DNA from 3 places in the Bradyrhizobium sp. 2TAF24 genome. Region 1 is predicted to be linked to each of the others. Evidence: predicted binding sites of a transcription regulator. Region 1 holds the regulator's gene; each other region holds the start of a gene.

Evidence for each region. The regulator LexA, encoded in region 1, represses DNA repair genes until DNA is damaged. The targets are predictions, from matches to a motif close to TGTTCNNNNTGTGTTCNG.
Region 2: the regulator LexA is predicted to act here: its motif matches at 2,866-2,883, upstream of AB4Z37_RS00205 (PA0069 family radical SAM protein).
Region 3: the regulator LexA is predicted to act here: its motif matches at 3,082-3,099, upstream of recA (recombinase RecA).

Annotation. Positions count from the first base shown of each region.
Region 1 is NZ_JBFRFW010000016.1:83,983-89,378, reverse strand. It holds gene trpD (anthranilate phosphoribosyltransferase) at 1-34, shown strand, start outside; gene trpC (indole-3-glycerol phosphate synthase TrpC) at 43-861, shown strand; gene moaC (cyclic pyranopterin monophosphate synthase MoaC) at 873-1,370, shown strand; gene AB4Z37_RS23785 (molybdopterin molybdotransferase MoeA) at 1,499-2,710, shown strand; gene lexA (transcriptional repressor LexA) at 2,863-3,564, shown strand; gene AB4Z37_RS23775 (hypothetical protein) at 3,572-3,766, opposite strand; gene AB4Z37_RS23770 (hypothetical protein) at 3,767-4,099, opposite strand; gene AB4Z37_RS23765 (ComEC/Rec2 family competence protein) at 4,607-5,396, opposite strand, start outside.
Region 2 is NZ_JBFRFW010000001.1:45,119-50,514, reverse strand. It holds gene ypfJ (KPN_02809 family neutral zinc metallopeptidase) at 1-194, shown strand, start outside; gene moaB (molybdenum cofactor biosynthesis protein B) at 211-765, shown strand; gene AB4Z37_RS00220 (hypothetical protein) at 894-1,064, opposite strand; gene AB4Z37_RS00215 (bifunctional helix-turn-helix transcriptional regulator/GNAT family N-acetyltransferase) at 1,061-2,029, opposite strand; gene AB4Z37_RS00210 (glycosyl transferase) at 2,115-2,690, opposite strand; gene AB4Z37_RS00205 (PA0069 family radical SAM protein) at 2,906-4,087, shown strand; gene AB4Z37_RS00200 (VOC family protein) at 4,111-4,566, shown strand; gene AB4Z37_RS00195 (DMT family transporter) at 4,590-4,937, opposite strand; gene AB4Z37_RS00190 (ribonuclease HII) at 5,180-5,396, shown strand, end outside.
Region 3 is NZ_JBFRFW010000013.1:123,106-128,501, reverse strand. It holds gene gcvP (aminomethyl-transferring glycine dehydrogenase) at 1-1,402, shown strand, start outside; gene recA (recombinase RecA) at 1,891-2,979, opposite strand; gene AB4Z37_RS20580 (hypothetical protein) at 3,208-3,477, opposite strand; gene AB4Z37_RS20575 (hypothetical protein) at 3,736-3,915, shown strand; gene crcB (fluoride efflux transporter CrcB) at 3,939-4,322, opposite strand; fluoride riboswitch at 4,352-4,414, opposite strand; gene AB4Z37_RS20565 (DUF6894 family protein) at 4,793-5,065, shown strand; gene AB4Z37_RS20560 (hypothetical protein) at 5,321-5,396, shown strand, end outside.

The sequences.
Region 1 (5,396 bases):
GCTCGAGCACCTCATCGCCGTTTCCAACGCGTGACGCCGCCGATGTCCGACATCCTGACAAAGATCGAGACCTACAAGCGCGAGGAAATCGCCGCCGCCAAGCGCGCCCGGCCGCTCGCCGAGGTGGAGGCAGCCGCCAAGGCCGCCCCTGCGCCACGCGGCTTCGCTGACGCGATCCGCCGCAAGCTCGCGCGCGGCGACTATGCCCTGATCGCCGAGGTCAAGAAGGCTTCGCCCTCCAAGGGCCTGATCCGCCCCGACTTCGATCCGCCGGCGCTCGCCCGCGCCTACGAGGCCGGCGGCGCCGCCTGCCTGTCGGTGCTCACCGACACGCCCTCGTTCCAGGGCCATCTCGACTTCATGGTGGCGGCGCGCGCCGCGACGCAATTGCCGGTGCTGCGCAAGGATTTCATGTTCGACACCTACCAGGTGGTCGAGGCGCGCGCCCATGGTGCCGACTGCATCCTGATCATCATGGCGGCGCTCGACGACGCGGCCGCGCGCGACATCGAGGACACAGCGCTCGCGCTCGGCATGGACGTGCTGCTCGAAGTCCACGACCGTGCCGAACTCGACCGTGCGCTCAAGCTGCGCTCGCCGCTGCTTGGCGTCAACAACCGCAACCTGCGCACCTTCGAGACGACGCTGGCGACCAGCGAGGCGCTCGCGCCGCTGATCCCGAACGACCGCATCGCCGTCGGCGAGAGCGGCATCTTCACGCCGTCGGACCTGTCGCGCCTCGCCCGCGTCGGCATGTCGACCTTCCTGGTCGGCGAAAGCCTGATGCGCCAGCAGGACGTCACCGCGGCGACACGCGCCCTGCTCGCGCGTGATGCCGCAGCTCGCGCCGCCGCTCACTGACGGTTGAAACGATGACCAACGCGCCCAAGGCCGGCCTCACGCACATCGACGCCAGGGGCGAGGCGCGCATGGTCGACGTATCCGACAAGCCGGCGACCGAGCGCCTCGCGGTCGCCGAAGGCTGTGTCGTGATGTCGAAGGACACACTCGATCTCGTGGTCTCCGGCCAGGCGAAGAAGGGCGACGTGCTCGGCACCGCGCGGATCGCCGGCATCATGGCGGCGAAGCGGACTTCAGAGCTCATTCCGCTGTGCCATCCGCTGGCGCTGTCGAAGGTCACCGTGGACATCGAACCGGACGCCGCGCTGCCGGGCTGCCGTGTTACTGCGACCGTCAAGGTGACGGGGCCGACCGGCGTCGAGATGGAAGCGCTGACGGCGGTTTCGGTTGCCTGCCTGACGATCTATGACATGATCAAGGCGGTCGAGCGGGGCGCGCGGATCGACGCCATCCGCTTGATCGAAAAGCAAGGCGGCAAGTCCGGGCATTACAAATCTGGCCAAGACTAGTTTGGTCACGACGAGTTCGGCCACGATCCGTTCAACCGGACCTGATCCGCGCCGGACCCGAAACTGGCGCGCCCGCAGCCCGATCAGATCGGCGGCAGTGGTCGCCTCACCCACGAGGGAGTTGAACGATGGCGCTGATGCCGGTTGCGGACGCGCTCGCGGCGGTGGTGTCCGGTGTCGAGCCGCTGCCCGAGGAAACCGTCACGCTCGACGACGCCTATCACCGCGTGCTGGCGCGCGATGTGGTTGCGCTGCGCACCCAGCCGCCGGCGGCGATGTCGGCCATGGACGGCTACGCCGTGCGTGCGGCGGATGCCGCGAGCGTGCCGGCGCGCCTGACCGTCACGGGCGAGATCGCCGCCGGACGGCCGTTCGCAGGTCAGTTGGGTCCGGGCGAGGCGCTGCGCATCTTCACCGGCGGCGTGGTGCCTGACGGGGCCGACGCCATCGTCATCCAGGAAGACACCGCACGCGACGGCGATACCGTCACCGTCCAGGAGGCTGCGGTGGCCGGCCGCCACATCCGCCCGGCCGGCGTCGACTTTCGCGAAGGCGACGTGCTGCTGCGCGCCGGGACCCGCCTCACCGACCGCGCCCTGTCGCTGGCGGCTTCCATGAACCACACCGCGCTGCCGGTGCGCCGCCGGCCGAAGGTCGCGCTGGTGGCGACCGGCGACGAACTGGTGATGCCCGGCGGCCAGCCCGGCCCCGGCCAGATCGTCTACTCCAACGGTTATGCGCTGCGCGCCCTGGTCCGCGCCGAGGGCGCCGACGTCCTCGACCTCGGCGTCGTCGGCGACACCATGGAGGCGACCCGCGCAGCGATCCGGCAGGCCCGTGACAGCGGCGCCGACGTGCTCGTCACCACCGGCGGCGCCTCGGTCGGCGACCATGACGTGGTCAAGCGCGCGCTCGACGCCGAAGGCGTCGACATCGCGTTCTGGAAGATCGCGCTGCGCCCCGGCAAGCCGATGATGCACGGCCGGCTCGGCGGCATGCGCCTGCTCGGCCTGCCGGGAAACCCGGTGTCGTCCTATGTCTGCGGCTTCCTGTTCGTCGTGCCGCTGCTGCGCGCCCTCGCCGGCCGCAGCGAGTTGCACACGCCGCTGGAACCGGCAGTGCTCGGTTCCGACCTGCCGGCCAACGACCAGCGCCAGGATTACCTGCGCGCCCGCCTCGAACTGCGCGCCGATGGCCCTCCCGTGGCCACGGCGGTGCGCCAGCAGGACAGCTCGCTCCTCGGCCACCTCGCGGCCGCCGGCGCCCTGATCGTGCGCCCGCCGTTCGCGCAAGCCGCCCCGGCGGGCTCGGCGTGCGTCATCCTTAAGCTTCCCCTGTAGGCCGCCGGTGTTTTGTTGACGTCAAATTAAGAGGTTGCGGAACACATATCGAACATATAGGGTCCGTTCATGATTTGTTTCGAGCGAGTCCTTACCGCCCGAGACGTCTGACGGTCAGCGTTCGCAGCACCGTATTTGGGGGATTGGTTAAGATGCTCACACGCAAGCAGTACGAACTTCTCCGCTTCATCAATGAGCGGCTGAAGGAAGCGGGCGTGCCGCCCTCATTCGACGAGATGAAGGATGCGCTCGACCTGCGCTCCAAGTCCGGCATCCACCGTCTGATCACAGCCCTGGAGGAGCGCGGCTTCATCCGCCGCCTGCCGAATCGCGCGCGCGCCATCGAAGTCATCAAGATGCCCGAGCAGGCCGCCTCCGGCGGCGGCGGCGCCCGCCGCGGCTTCACCCCCAGCGTGATCGAGGGCAACCTTGGCCGTGTCGTGCGTACCACCTCCGAGGATGAAGGCGGCCGTCCCGTCGCAATCCCGGTGATGGGCCGCATCGCCGCCGGCACGCCGATCGAGGCACTGCAGACCCGCAGCCACACCATCAACGTGCCGCCCGAGATGCTGGGCTCCGGCGAACACTATGCGCTGGAAGTACGCGGCGACTCGATGGTCGAGGCCGGCATCCTCGACGGCGACATGGCGCTGATCCAGCGCACCGAGAGCGCCGACACCGGCGACATTGTCGTCGCCCTGATCGACGAGGAAGAGGCGACGCTGAAACGCTTCCGCCGTCGCGGCGCCTCGATCGCGCTGGAGCCGGCCAACGCCGCCTATGAAGTGCGGATCCTGCCGCCCAACCGCGTGCGCATCCAGGGCAAGCTGATCAGCTTGTACCGTCGCTACTGAGGCCACCTCAGTCATCAGACTGGCGATCGGCCTCGACCGGCGTCGCATCGACGGGCCACCAAAGCCCGGCGCCGCCTATCAAATCCTTGTCGCTGAGCACCTCCAGCGACGGCGGCCAATCCCGCCCTTTCGGCTTCAGGGTCTCGACCGCAAGCGCCGGCCGCCACAGGCCGCCGACGTCAGCGGCCCAGTTCCCGATCAATCACATTTCTGGATTCTGTTGACGCTCCCAGCTAAGCGCCGTGAGGGGGACATGGAGATCTCTGAGAATCCGGCGAACAAGATGCGTGATGCGCTCCACGTCCCGCTGCCGGCTGTCGATATAGATCGTCGCGGTATCCTTGGGATGGCCACGATAATGGCGAACCGCAACTTCGATACCGTTGTCCAGCCTGAACGATGCTCCTTCAAAGTGGTCGAGATCATCGACCCCTTGCGTGATCTTGGCTCGTCCTGAAAGAATTTGATCAACCGGCAACGAAATGATCGCCTGCGGGATGACCTCGACGCTGAGACACTCGATTGGCTTGATCATTTGAGTCCAATCCAGTCACGGTTGGCCATTCACGAACCTCGACAGCGGGATTGCAGCACATGTCGTGCCATTCGCGTCTGTTCGTTGCAGCACCCCCGAAGTTCCAAGATACCATCTCGCTTCAAATGGGGTTCCAGACCCGGGGGTGGGACTGACCGGCGTGTCGAATTCAACACCCCGCTTCCCACTTGGCAAGCTACTCTTGTAGGCCTTAACCGCAGGTAAGCTGCTTTGGGCCGTATTCGATCCCGGCTTACCCCAAATTTCCATGGAACTTTGTTGGGCCTGCGCGTCAGCTACCGTTTGAGTCGGCGATTCCAAGCGATGAAGCGGTCCTGGCACGACTCAATCCCCCCACTGAGCGACACCCCGCCAGATACTGTGTTCCACCTGTAATTGTGTCAACGCCAGCCATGCGCGCATGACTGGTGCACTGAAACCTGCCGCGGAGCCGCGTGCGCACCCCACGGCAGGCTGATCAGCCTGTACCGCGGTGACTAACGCCCATCAGTCATCGGACTGGCGATCGGCATCGACCGGCGTCGCATCGACAGGCCGTCCTGCCGCAATCGGGCCGGCATTGTCCTCGCCAGCCACTTCCGGCGACCATGGGCGGTCACGCCCCGTCGGCTTCTGGGCGTCCGCAGCAAAGCCCACGTCGGTCCGCCGCAGGGCCAGCGCTCCGAAGCGACGGATCCGCGCCTGGTCGATCACCTGTGCCGCACAGCTCGGCGGCGGGCGGGCGCGCGAGACCATCAGGCTGGCCCGGACGCAATCGTCCGCCCAGCCGTCAGGCCGGATCGACAGCGCCACCAGGGCGCCGTCACGCAAGGCCGTGATGCACCCCGTCACGTCGCAGGAGACGCCCTCGCCGAGCGACGGATCGGTGGGGAGGCGGGCGTCCGCGTCCGCCGCGAGCCACTCCTTGAGCAGGAACGCGTCCTTGCCGAGCCGCATCAGGTGCAGCCGACCGTCTCTGCCCCGCACGGCAACATTCTGCCCGTCCGACGACACCAGCACGTCCGGCTGCGGCGTCACGAGCGCCCAGACTGTTGCCCCCACCATGACGGCCACGCCGCTCCAGCGCAGCGCCGTGCGGCACAGCGCCAGCACCAGCATCCCCGCTGTCGCCAGCAGCAGCGGCCCGGTGCCGAACGCCGCCATGCGCCCGATCGCCCCGGGCAGCGCCGTCACCCACTGCGCCACGAGGACCATCCAGGCGATCCCCACATCCATCAGCGACCAGAAGATGCCGTCGAGCCCGAACGGCATCGCCACCAGCCCGAGCAGGCCGGCC
Region 2 (5,396 bases), on a different contig from region 1:
CCGGCGACATCGACGCCGCGCTGACCACCGCATCGGCGATCGGCGACGATACGCTGCAGCGCCAGGCCACCGGTCGCGTGGTGCCGGACTCGTTCACCCACGGCTCGGCCGAGCAGCGCAAGCGCTGGTTCATGACCGGCTACCAGCAGGGCTCGATACAGGCCTGCAACACCTTCGCCGCGAACAACCTGTAACGCTGCGAGGGCGGCCATGGCTGCGACCGACGACACCAAGCCGTTCGTGCCGCTCAATATCGCGGTGCTGACGGTGTCCGATAGCCGGACGCTCGACGACGACAAGTCCGGCGCGACGCTGCAGGAGCGTCTCATCGCCGCGGGGCATCGCCTCGCGGCGCGCGATATCGTGCCCGACGATGTCGCTGAGATCCGCGGCCGGGTGAAGGGCTGGATCGCCGATCCCGGAGTGGACGTCATTATCACCACCGGCGGTACGGGTTTCACCGGCCGCGATGTCACGCCGGAGGCGGTCGAGCCGCTGTTCGAGAAGCGGATGGACGGTTTCTCCATTGCCTTCCACATGCTGAGCCATGCCAAGATCGGTGCCTCGACGATCCAGAGCCGGGCCACCGCCGGCGTTGCGGGTGCGACCTATATCTTCTGCCTGCCTGGATCGCCCGGCGCCTGCCGGGACGGCTGGGACGGCATTCTCGCCGCCCAGCTCGACTACCGCACGCGCCCCTGCAACTTTGTCGAGATCATGCCCCGCCTCGATGAGCATCTGAAACGCGGCAAGGCGAGGGGCTGATAAAAAGGCTGAAAGCCTGAGTCTCGTCGTGCATTGACGCGACGAAGGCGCGTAGCCCGGATGAGCGTCGCGATATTCGGGATTGACGTCCAAGGGCGTAGCGCCGGGTGTCGCTACGCTTGTCCCAGCTACAGCTTCAGTTTTGTGAACCCGAGCCCTGTGACCCACACGAGAATGTCGCGCAGCCAGCGCCCCGCCTGCCGATAGGCGACGACACGCAGCGCCTGCGCACGCGTTCTCTGGGCGGCGATCAGCTCGTGCGTCACGCGCGGTTGTCGCCCGCGACGCATCGGCGTCATGGCTGGCGTCCGGATAGCGCGAGCTCCCAGGTCTCGCCAACGAGATCATGGCCGAAGCTGTGGTGCGGTTCGACGCCGACCCGTACGAAGCCCGCGTCGCTGTAGATCCGCCGGGCTGCCAGAAGGATATCCTGCGTCCACAGTGTCATCTTGCGATAGCCGCGTGCACGGGCGAAGCCGATGCATTCGTCCACCAGCCGCTTGCCGAGCCCGAGGCCGCGCGCGGCGGGGTCGACCAGCAGCAGCCGCAGCTTCGCCACCTCGTCCGATTGCCGCACCACGAACACCGCCCCCAGCCGCTCGCCGTCGCGCTCGGCGATCCAGCAGTGCTCGCGGGCAGGATCGAAGTTTTTCACGAAGCTTGCGACGATCTCGGCGCACAGCGCCTCGTAGGAGATGTCCCAGCCATATTCGCGGGCATAAACGGCGCCGTTCTGCTGCACCACCCAGCCCATGTCGCCGGGCTGATGGGGGCGCAGCTCGATGGCAACGGCGCGTTTTTCGTCGGCATGCAGGATGCGCTCGATGCGCGCCATCGCGCCGACGAGCTCGGCCCGGTCGTGGAGCGCGAGTGGCTGCAGCAGCTCGCCGACGGCTGCGCGTGAGCGGCCGTCGAGCGTGGCAAAGGCCGCGTGGCCCTTGGCGGTGAGGACCATGCCGTGCTGGCGGCGATCGGAGGCGAGCGGCGTGCGGGTGATCAGTGCCTCATCGGTGAAGCGCTGCACGATGCGGCTGAGATAGCCGGCATCGAGGCCGAGCTCGGCGCCGATGATCTTGGCGGTGAGGTCATCGCGGTGGGCCAGCTCGAACAGCACTCGCGCTTCGGTCAGCGAGTAGGGGCTCTGCAGCAGGTGCTGGTCGAGCACCCCGATGGTGGCGGTGTAGCGCCGGTTGAAGCGGCGGATCGCAGCCACCTGTGTATCGAGGGCGGTTTGGGAGGAGAGGCTGGAAGAAGCATCGGGCATGACGGCACGGTCCAACTCGGAAGAAGGACAGTGTCGACAAGTAATATGACTTAGTCAAATAATTATTTTGACCAAGTCAATTAAATCATCCGGCCGGAACGAAGATTCGCGTCCGCAGCAGCGCCCGGCCCGAGCGGCCGAGGTGGGCGAGCAGGCGGGCCTCCGCCCGCCGCGCCGTTGGCGAGTAGCCGCCGAGCCGGTCGTAATGGCTGCGTGCGATCAGGAGGCCCTGCTCGGCGAGCGGGCCGGACAGGATACGGGTGAGCTGCCGCAGCCGCGCGCCCAGCGACAACTCCGCATAGGGCGAGCGCGCGTAACGGAACACGCCGGCGCGTGGTTTGCCGCTCAGCGCAACGGTCTGGATGAACTGCGAGGTCTCATCGATCCAGCCGTGGTCGAGCACGGCGCCGGGGTGCAGGAACATCAGCCAGTCTGAACGCGCCTGATGGGCTCCGGCCGCCAGCGCTTCCGCGCGTGTGCCCGTGGCGGCGAGGAAGTTGCAACCGGCGACGTCAGCTACCCGGGCGATGGTGTCGCTGCCGGAACGGTCGACCAGCAGCACTTCGCGAATGACCCCGGCGGCGGCGCCCGGCACCAGCGCGGCCAGCGTGGCGACGACGGGGGGCTCGCTGCCCTCGGTCGGAATAATGACACTCAGCATGAGGCGTTGTGGTCCCGCGCTCTGTTCCCGGCACTGCAGCCTTATCATCTTGCTGTCATGAAATCAGCTCTCTGGTTCCGCGCTTCACTTAATCCCTTGGCCAGATGCTTTCGGTTCGGAGACGCTCGCGTTCGCCCAGAGCGTGCTGCGAGGAGACGGCGGGATAACCGCATTTTGTTCTTGTTTTGTTCAAAGCGCCCACCTACATTGGCGACATGAGCCAGGTCTCCCGCGCCAAAACGTCTCGTACCGCGTCGCTCCCGCCGGTGTCGGTGTCCTCCCCGCCGCCGGTGGGAGCTGTGGCGCCGTTCGGCGAGCCGGAAGCGCTCGTCGACAAGCAGCGTCGCCGCGGTCGCGGCGCGCAGTCCAACACCAGCGGCCGCTATGAGGCGGAAGCGCGTGTCGCCTTCGACGATGGCTGGCAGAGCCTGGAAGATCTGCCCGCATTCAAGACCTCCGTCAGCGTCGATACCGCGCGCAAGGTGATCACCCGCAACGATTCGCCCGACATCGGCTTCGACCGTTCCATTAATCCCTATCGTGGCTGCGAGCACGGCTGTGTCTACTGCTTCGCGCGGCCGACCCATGCCTATATGGGGCTGTCGCCGGGTCTCGATTTCGAATCGAAGCTGTTCGCCAAGCCGGACGCGCCGAGCCTGCTGGAGAAGGAGCTGGCGACGGCGGATTACGAGCCGCGCATGATCGCGATCGGCACCAACACCGATCCCTATCAGCCGATCGAGCGCGAGCACCAGATCATGCGCGGCATCCTCGAGGTGCTGGAGCGCGCCGGCCATCCGGTCGGCATCGTCACCAAGTCGGCGCTGGTGATGCGCGACATCGACATCCTGTCGCGGATGGCCAAGCGTAATCTGGTCAAGGTCGCGCTGTCGGTCACCACCATGGATCCGAAGCTCGCGCGCACCATGGAGCCGCGGGCGGCGACGCCGGCACGGCGGCTGGAAGCATTACGGGCGCTCTCGGAGGCCGGCGTGCCGACCACGGTGATGGTCGCGCCGATCATCCCGGCGCTGAACGACAACGAGATCGAGCGTATCCTCGACGCCGCCGCTCACGCCGGCGTGAAGGAGGCGAGCTATGTGCTGCTGCGCCTGCCGCTCGAGGTGCGCGACCTGTTCCGTGAGTGGCTGATCGCCAACTATCCCGATCGCTATCGCCACATCTTCACGCTGATCCGTGACATGCGCGGTGGTCGCGACTACGACTCGCAGTGGAACACGCGCATGAAGGGCACCGGGCCGCTGGCCTGGATGATCGGGCGCCGCTTCGAGATCGCATGCGGCAAGGTCGGCATGAACAAGCGCCGTGCCCGGTTGACAACAGAGCATTTTGCTCGGCCCAAGCGCGGTGGCCAGCAACTAGGCCTGTTCGATTGAGTTAAGTCAGGAAGAGAGTCAAAATGTCTGATCGTCCATCCGCCCCGCAGGCGCGTTTCACCGTGGTCACGCTCGGCGTTGCCGATGTCGGCCGCGGCGCGGCGTTCTACGCGGCGCTGGGCTTCACGCGCAAGCTCAGGGTGACCGGCGACAACGTCGCCTTCTTCGAGACCGGTGGATCGGTGCTCGCGCTCTACCCCTGGGACAGTCTTGCGCGGGATGCCGCGCTGCCTGAAGCGCCACGCCCGGCGGCGTTTCGCGGCACGACGCTGGCGTGGAATTGCCGCAGCGAGGCGGAGGTCGACGACGTGCTGGCGTTCGCCCTGGCACACGGCGCGTCTCTTCTGAAGGCGGCACATCGCACCGACTATGGCGGGTATTCCGGCTATTTCGCCGATCCGGACGGCCACCCCTGGGAAGTCGTGGTCGCGCCGGGCATCGAGGTCGGCGATGATCGCCGGGTGCATCTCGCCGACTGATGGACCTGCGCGGCTGTCGCGGATCAGGCCTTGGTTGACAGGTTGAGCCCCGCGGCGCCGGCGACGATCAGCGCGATGAACAGCACCTGCGTCATGGTGAGCGGCTGGCGCAGGAACAGCCAGCCGGTCATCGAGATCAGCAGGATGCCGACCCCCGACCAGATCGCATAGGCGACGCCGACCGGAATGCGTGTCAGCACATGCGACATCGTCCAGAAGCAACCGGCGAAGATCAGGATTGCGATGAGGCCGTAGAGCGGCCGGCTGAAGCCGTCGGATTTGGTCAGCAGGGTCGTCGCCGTGACCTCGGCGATGATGCAGAGACCCAGCAGTCCCCACGGGCTGGTAAGCGTGTTCAGCAAACCGTTCATGTCATTCCCATCGTGGTGGCAGCGCGCGGCGCCATGCCTGCAATCTGAAGGTGAGGCCGGTCGCAGCTAGCATCGCAACACGACCGCAGCATGATGGAACATGCTGCTGGTCCCGCGGCTGTGTGAGTTCGTGTGGAAGCCGCCGAGAATGCGACGGGCCTCGGCCGCCATATGCCGGAATTGCGGGCATTCCGTGGATTTCCGGGTTGCGTGCACGGACATGTGGTCGCAGCATCGCGGCCATGATTCGGAGCAAGGCGCAGCGCAAGCCGAAGGCGGACGGCGAGGCCGATGGAACCGCGGACGCCGCGTCGCCGCGCGCCAAGGCGATCGTGAAGTCCGAGGCCGTTGCAAAGCCCAAGACCCTGGCAAAGCCCAAGACCCTGGCAAAGCCCAAGACCTTGGTGAAGCCCAAGACCTTGGTGAAGCCCAAGTCAACAGCGAAGACCAGGCCGGCCG
Region 3 (5,396 bases), on a different contig from region 1:
GGACCGCGACCTCGCGCTCGACCGCGCGATGATCCCGCTGGGCTCGTGCACCATGAAGCTCAACGCCACCACCGAGATGATCCCGGTGACCTGGCCGGCGTTCGGCGCGCTGCACCCGTTCGCGCCGCGCGAGCAGGCGGCGGGCTATCACGCCATGTTCGACCAGCTCGAGCGCTGGCTCGTCGAAGTCACCGGCTATGACGCGATCTCGCTGCAGCCGAACTCCGGCGCGCAGGGCGAGTACGCCGGCCTCCTCGCGATCCGCGCCTACCACGCCGCGCGCGGCGACGCCCATCGCACGGTGTGCCTGATCCCCTCCTCGGCCCACGGCACCAATCCGGCATCCGCCAGCATGGTCGGCATGGACGTGGTGGTGGTGAACTGCGACGCCCGCGGCGACGTCGACGTCGAGGACCTCGCGCGCAAGGCGAAGCAGCACGCCGACAAGCTCGCGGCCGTCATGATCACCTATCCCTCGACCCATGGCGTGTTCGAGGAGCACATCCGCGAGATCTGCGACATCGTCCATGCCCATGGCGGCCAGGTCTATCTCGACGGCGCCAACATGAACGCCCAGGTCGGCCTCGCCCGCCCCGGCGACTACGGCGCCGACGTCAGCCATCTCAACCTGCACAAGACGTTCTGCATCCCCCATGGCGGCGGCGGCCCCGGCATGGGTCCGATCGGCGTCAAGGCGCACCTGAAGCCGTTCCTGCCCGGCCATCCGGCCATCGATGGCGGCAGCGCGCCGGTCGGCCCGGTGGCGGCGGCGCCGTGGGGCTCGGCGTCGATCCTCGTCATCTCCTACATCTACATGCTGATGATGGGCGGCGAGGGCCTCAAGCGCGCGACCGAGGTCGCGGTGCTCAACGCCAACTACATCGCCAAGCGGCTGGAGCCGCACTTCCCGGTGCTCTACCGCAACATCCGCGGCCGGGTCGCGCATGAGTGCATCGTCGATCCCCGCCCGCTCAAGGCGACCAGCGGCGTCACCGTCGACGACATCGCCAAGCGGCTGATCGACTACGGCTTCCACGCGCCGACCATGAGCTTCCCGGTGCCGGGCACGCTGATGATCGAGCCGACGGAATCGGAATCGAAAGCCGAGCTCGACCGCTTCTGCGACGCCATGATCGCGATCCGCCACGAGATCGCGGAGGTCGAGAACGGCCGCTTCAAGATCGAGGCGTCGCCTTTACGCCATGCGCCGCACACGGTGCATGACATCGCCGACGACAACTGGAACCGGTCTTACAGCCGCACGGAAGGCTGCTTCCCCGCGGGCTCGGCGCGCCAGGACAAGTACTGGTCGCCGGTCGGCCGCGTCGACAACGTCTACGGCGACCGCAACCTCGTCTGCTCGTGCCCGCCGATGTCGGATTACGCGGAGGCGGCGGAGTAAGGCGGCGGCAGCGCCAGTACGCAGACGTCAATAACGACTAAAGGCCGTGCTTCAAGCGCGGCCTTTTACTTCTGGATAGACGATCTCTTGGGCAAGACGCCCCCTCATTCCTGAGCCTTTGTTGAAGCACGCAGATTGTCTGCTTTTCTCCGTCATGCCCGGCCAACGCGATCCGCCTTCGACGGATCGCGTTGGCCGGCCGTGACGAGTTCAACAACAAATCTCATCTGCGACCAGCAACGCCGCAGACAAACGACAGCGGGCGCTGAAGACATCGGCAACTCAATGTCCGCAGCGCCCGTGTGTTCGAAACTCAAGTCTTCAGGTCAACTCAAGCTCCAAAGGTCCTGACGACCCGGTCCTGAGCCGCACGCCCGATCGCGTCGGGCGCGGCGTTTGTCCGCCAGCCGGATTCCACCCCCGCGGTTGCCCCGCGAAGCGGCTGTCGGGCGAAGCGCGTGGCTCCCGTGCCGCCCGGACGAAAGCCCTTACTCTTCCGCCGGCTCCTCGCCGTCGGCGTCGCGCTCCGGCGTGCCGGCGAGGATCTGCTCGGCGATCAGGCCCGAGTTCTGGCGGATCGACATCTCGATCTTGGCGGTGATGTCGGGATTGCCCTTGAGGAACGTCTTGGCGTTCTCGCGACCCTGGCCGAGGCGCTGGCTGTCGTAGGAGAACCAGGCGCCCGACTTCTCGACAATGCCGGCCTTGACGCCGAGATCGAGGATCTCGCCCATCTTGGACACGCCCTCGCCGTACATGATGTCGAACTCGACCTGCTTGAACGGCGGCGCCAGCTTGTTCTTCACCACCTTGACGCGGGTGGTGTTGCCGACGACTTCGTCGCGCTCCTTGATCGCGCCGATGCGGCGGATGTCGAGGCGGACGGAGGCGTAGAACTTCAGCGCGTTGCCGCCGGTGGTGGTCTCGGGCGAGCCGTACATCACACCGATCTTCATGCGGATCTGGTTGATGAAGATCACCATCGTGTTGGACTTGTTGATGGACGCCGTCAGCTTGCGCAGCGCCTGGCTCATCAACCGCGCCTGCAGGCCCGGCAGCGCTTCGCCCATCTCGCCCTCGAGTTCGGCGCGCGGCACCAGCGCGGCGACCGAGTCGATGATCAGCACGTCGACCGCGCCGGAGCGCACCAGCGTGTCGGCGATTTCCAGCGCCTGCTCGCCATGGTCCGGCTGCGAGATCAGGAGTTCATCGACATTGACGCCGAGCTTGCGGGCATAGACCGGGTCGAGCGCGTGCTCGGCATCGATGAAGGCGCAGATGCCGCCCTTCTTCTGGGCCTCCGCGACGCAGTGCAGCGCCAGCGTGGTCTTGCCCGACGATTCCGGTCCGTAGATTTCAACGATGCGGCCCTTCGGCAGGCCACCGACGCCGAGCGCGATGTCGAGGCCGAGCGATCCCGAGGAGATCGTCTCGATGTCCATCGACTTGTCGCTCTTGCCGAGCTTCATCACCGATCCCTTGCCGAACTGACGTTCGATCTGGGACAGCGCCGCGCTCAAAGCCTTGGATTTGTCCATGGAAGTTCCTTCAACGATACGCAAAGCGGGCTGAGACATCGGTCGCGCTCCTTATGAACGGGATTCGCCGGGTGGACAATCAACGGCGGCGGGGATTCGGATCGGCTTCAACGATGAAAGGAATGTACTCTATCTGTTCTTTGTTCGCAATATGTTCTTTTGCCGATTTCCGGTGATGTCTCCGTCTGGCCACCTCTCCTGCTTCTGATGGGCCTCGCTGCAACAGGCCTTCCATTCCTGGCCTTTATGGCACTTCGCTGAGGCCGCCTATCGGCGTTCTCGTTGCGCCAGATACCCCGTCAGGATGGCCAGCGGGTGCGTGACGAAGATGCTGCGGACGTGCCACAGGCTGTAGGTGTAGACGGCTTGGCTGACCTCGGTCAGGCGCCCGTGGTTCGCGACATAGAAATGCCCGTCGACGATCCTGCCGTTGACGGCATCGCCGCCGATCGCGATGGCAATGACGACAAAGACCAGAAAATTCAGGATGCCCATGAAACTGATGGTCCTGAGAACGCGATAGCGGATATCTGACATGGTCTTGCCACCCGGGCGTCCCAGGCACGGGCACGAACGGAGGATCCGGCCGGCCTGTCCTTACGCCACTCTGCGGACCGCACAGATGATGGCGCCGCCGCACGGAACAAGACATCGTCCGTGAATATATTTTGCCCCCCAGGGGAGGCGCCGCCCCTTCCCTCACGGCCCCTGGCGTTCTCAAGCCCGCAGATGTTTCCGGCGTTACGGAAACATCCGTAGTTTTCGCCCCTCGCCCGCGGCGGGATAGTCTGGTCCATGGGACATCACATCGTCTTCCAATGCCCGGACACCGGCCTGAAGGTGCAGCACTGGCTGGACAAGCCGCCGGATGACGCGCGGCCGGCGTCCTACGTCTCCGTCGCGTGCGCCGCCTGCACCAACATTCACTTCATCAACAGTGAGAACGGCAGGCTGTTGGGAGACGACAGGAAATAACGGCCGTGCGGCCGGCGATGTCGCTACGGCAGCGCCCGGATCAGATGCATGGCCGCGACCAGCGCCCCGATCGACAGCACCACCGACGCCAGCATGTAGGCGAGCGAGGCCATGCCCTGCCCGCGCTCGATCAGGACGAAGGCGTCGAGCGAGAAGGTCGAGAAGGTGGTGTAGCCGCCGCAGATGCCGACGGTGAGGAAGATCCGCATGGTCTGCGACAGATCCCACTTGGTGGCGAACAGGCCGACGAAGGCGCCGATCAGGAACGAGCCGGTGACGTTGATGAACAGCGTGCCCCAGGGAAACGCGCTGCCGAGCAGCCGGCCCGACATGACGCCGACGACATAGCGCGCCACCGATCCGAGCGCACCGCCGGCCGCCACTGCCAGAATGAATTGCGGTTCCATTTCCTCATGCTCCTTCCTGCGCTGGTCGCGCAACGGCAGGAGTTATCAGCCACCATGGCGGTTGTCGGGGGAACCCCATCCCCATCAGGAATGACAACAGGCTAGCAGGTCCGCGCCGCAGCACAAGGCACGCAGGGCGCCGAATCGACGCCCAGCCCTCCTCGGCTCGATCCCGCTCGGGCGCTCGCGTGCTTTTCAGAGCGCGCCGCTGTTGTTTCAGATCATTTCATCGGGCCCGGCTTGTTGCCTCCCCAAGAGATTTTTTAAGGAGACGTGCCGATGCCCCGCACCATCATCGCCAGCCGGATACGCGTGTCCGCGGACGGCAAGACTCCGCCGCGCCTCCCCGTGGCCACAATCGACAGGCAAACGATTGCACCGCCATTGGCCGACACTTGATCCAGATCAATGCGGCCGAACCGGCCTGTGAGACCATGGTTCGTCAGGGTTCGTGTCGTTGTGGGGGCCCCATGCCTCGTTATTTCTTCCACTTCAAGGACGGCTCTCTTTTCAAGGACGAGGAAGGCGAGGACCTGCGCGACATCGAGCTCGCCCGCTGCCATGCGCGGCGGCTCGCGCTCGAGCTCGCATCCGGCGGCGAACGCGGCGGCTGCATTGTCGTGGCCGACGACACCGATCCCCTGTTCGCCGTGCCGCTGCCGCGTCAGCTCTATGAGATGAAGATCGGGACCCGGGCGCCGGCCGCCCTGCCCCGTGCGCAGGGCCCGGCACGGCTGGCGTGACGCCGCCGTTCATCCGCCCCGACAACCTCCAGCGTCCCATACCGTGAGGCGAGCGCCGTCTGCGGCTGCGCCACGTGGTTGAGCGACGCCGCGCAAATCGGGGAACAAAAGCCGCATCGTTCGTGTTCCAACTTCACCGCCCGTTGCCGTTGTGCCATGGAAGGGGCACAGAGGTAACGACGAACCGTTGCATTGCAGCGGTCGCAAAACATGATCGACCGGACTTCGTTTCCGCCGGCTTGAGGATAGACAGGAATGGCGCCAGAGCACGACGACACCAAGGCTCGGAACGAGGAGGCCGCCCGCACGGCTGAAGCGCTGCGCCTCGTCA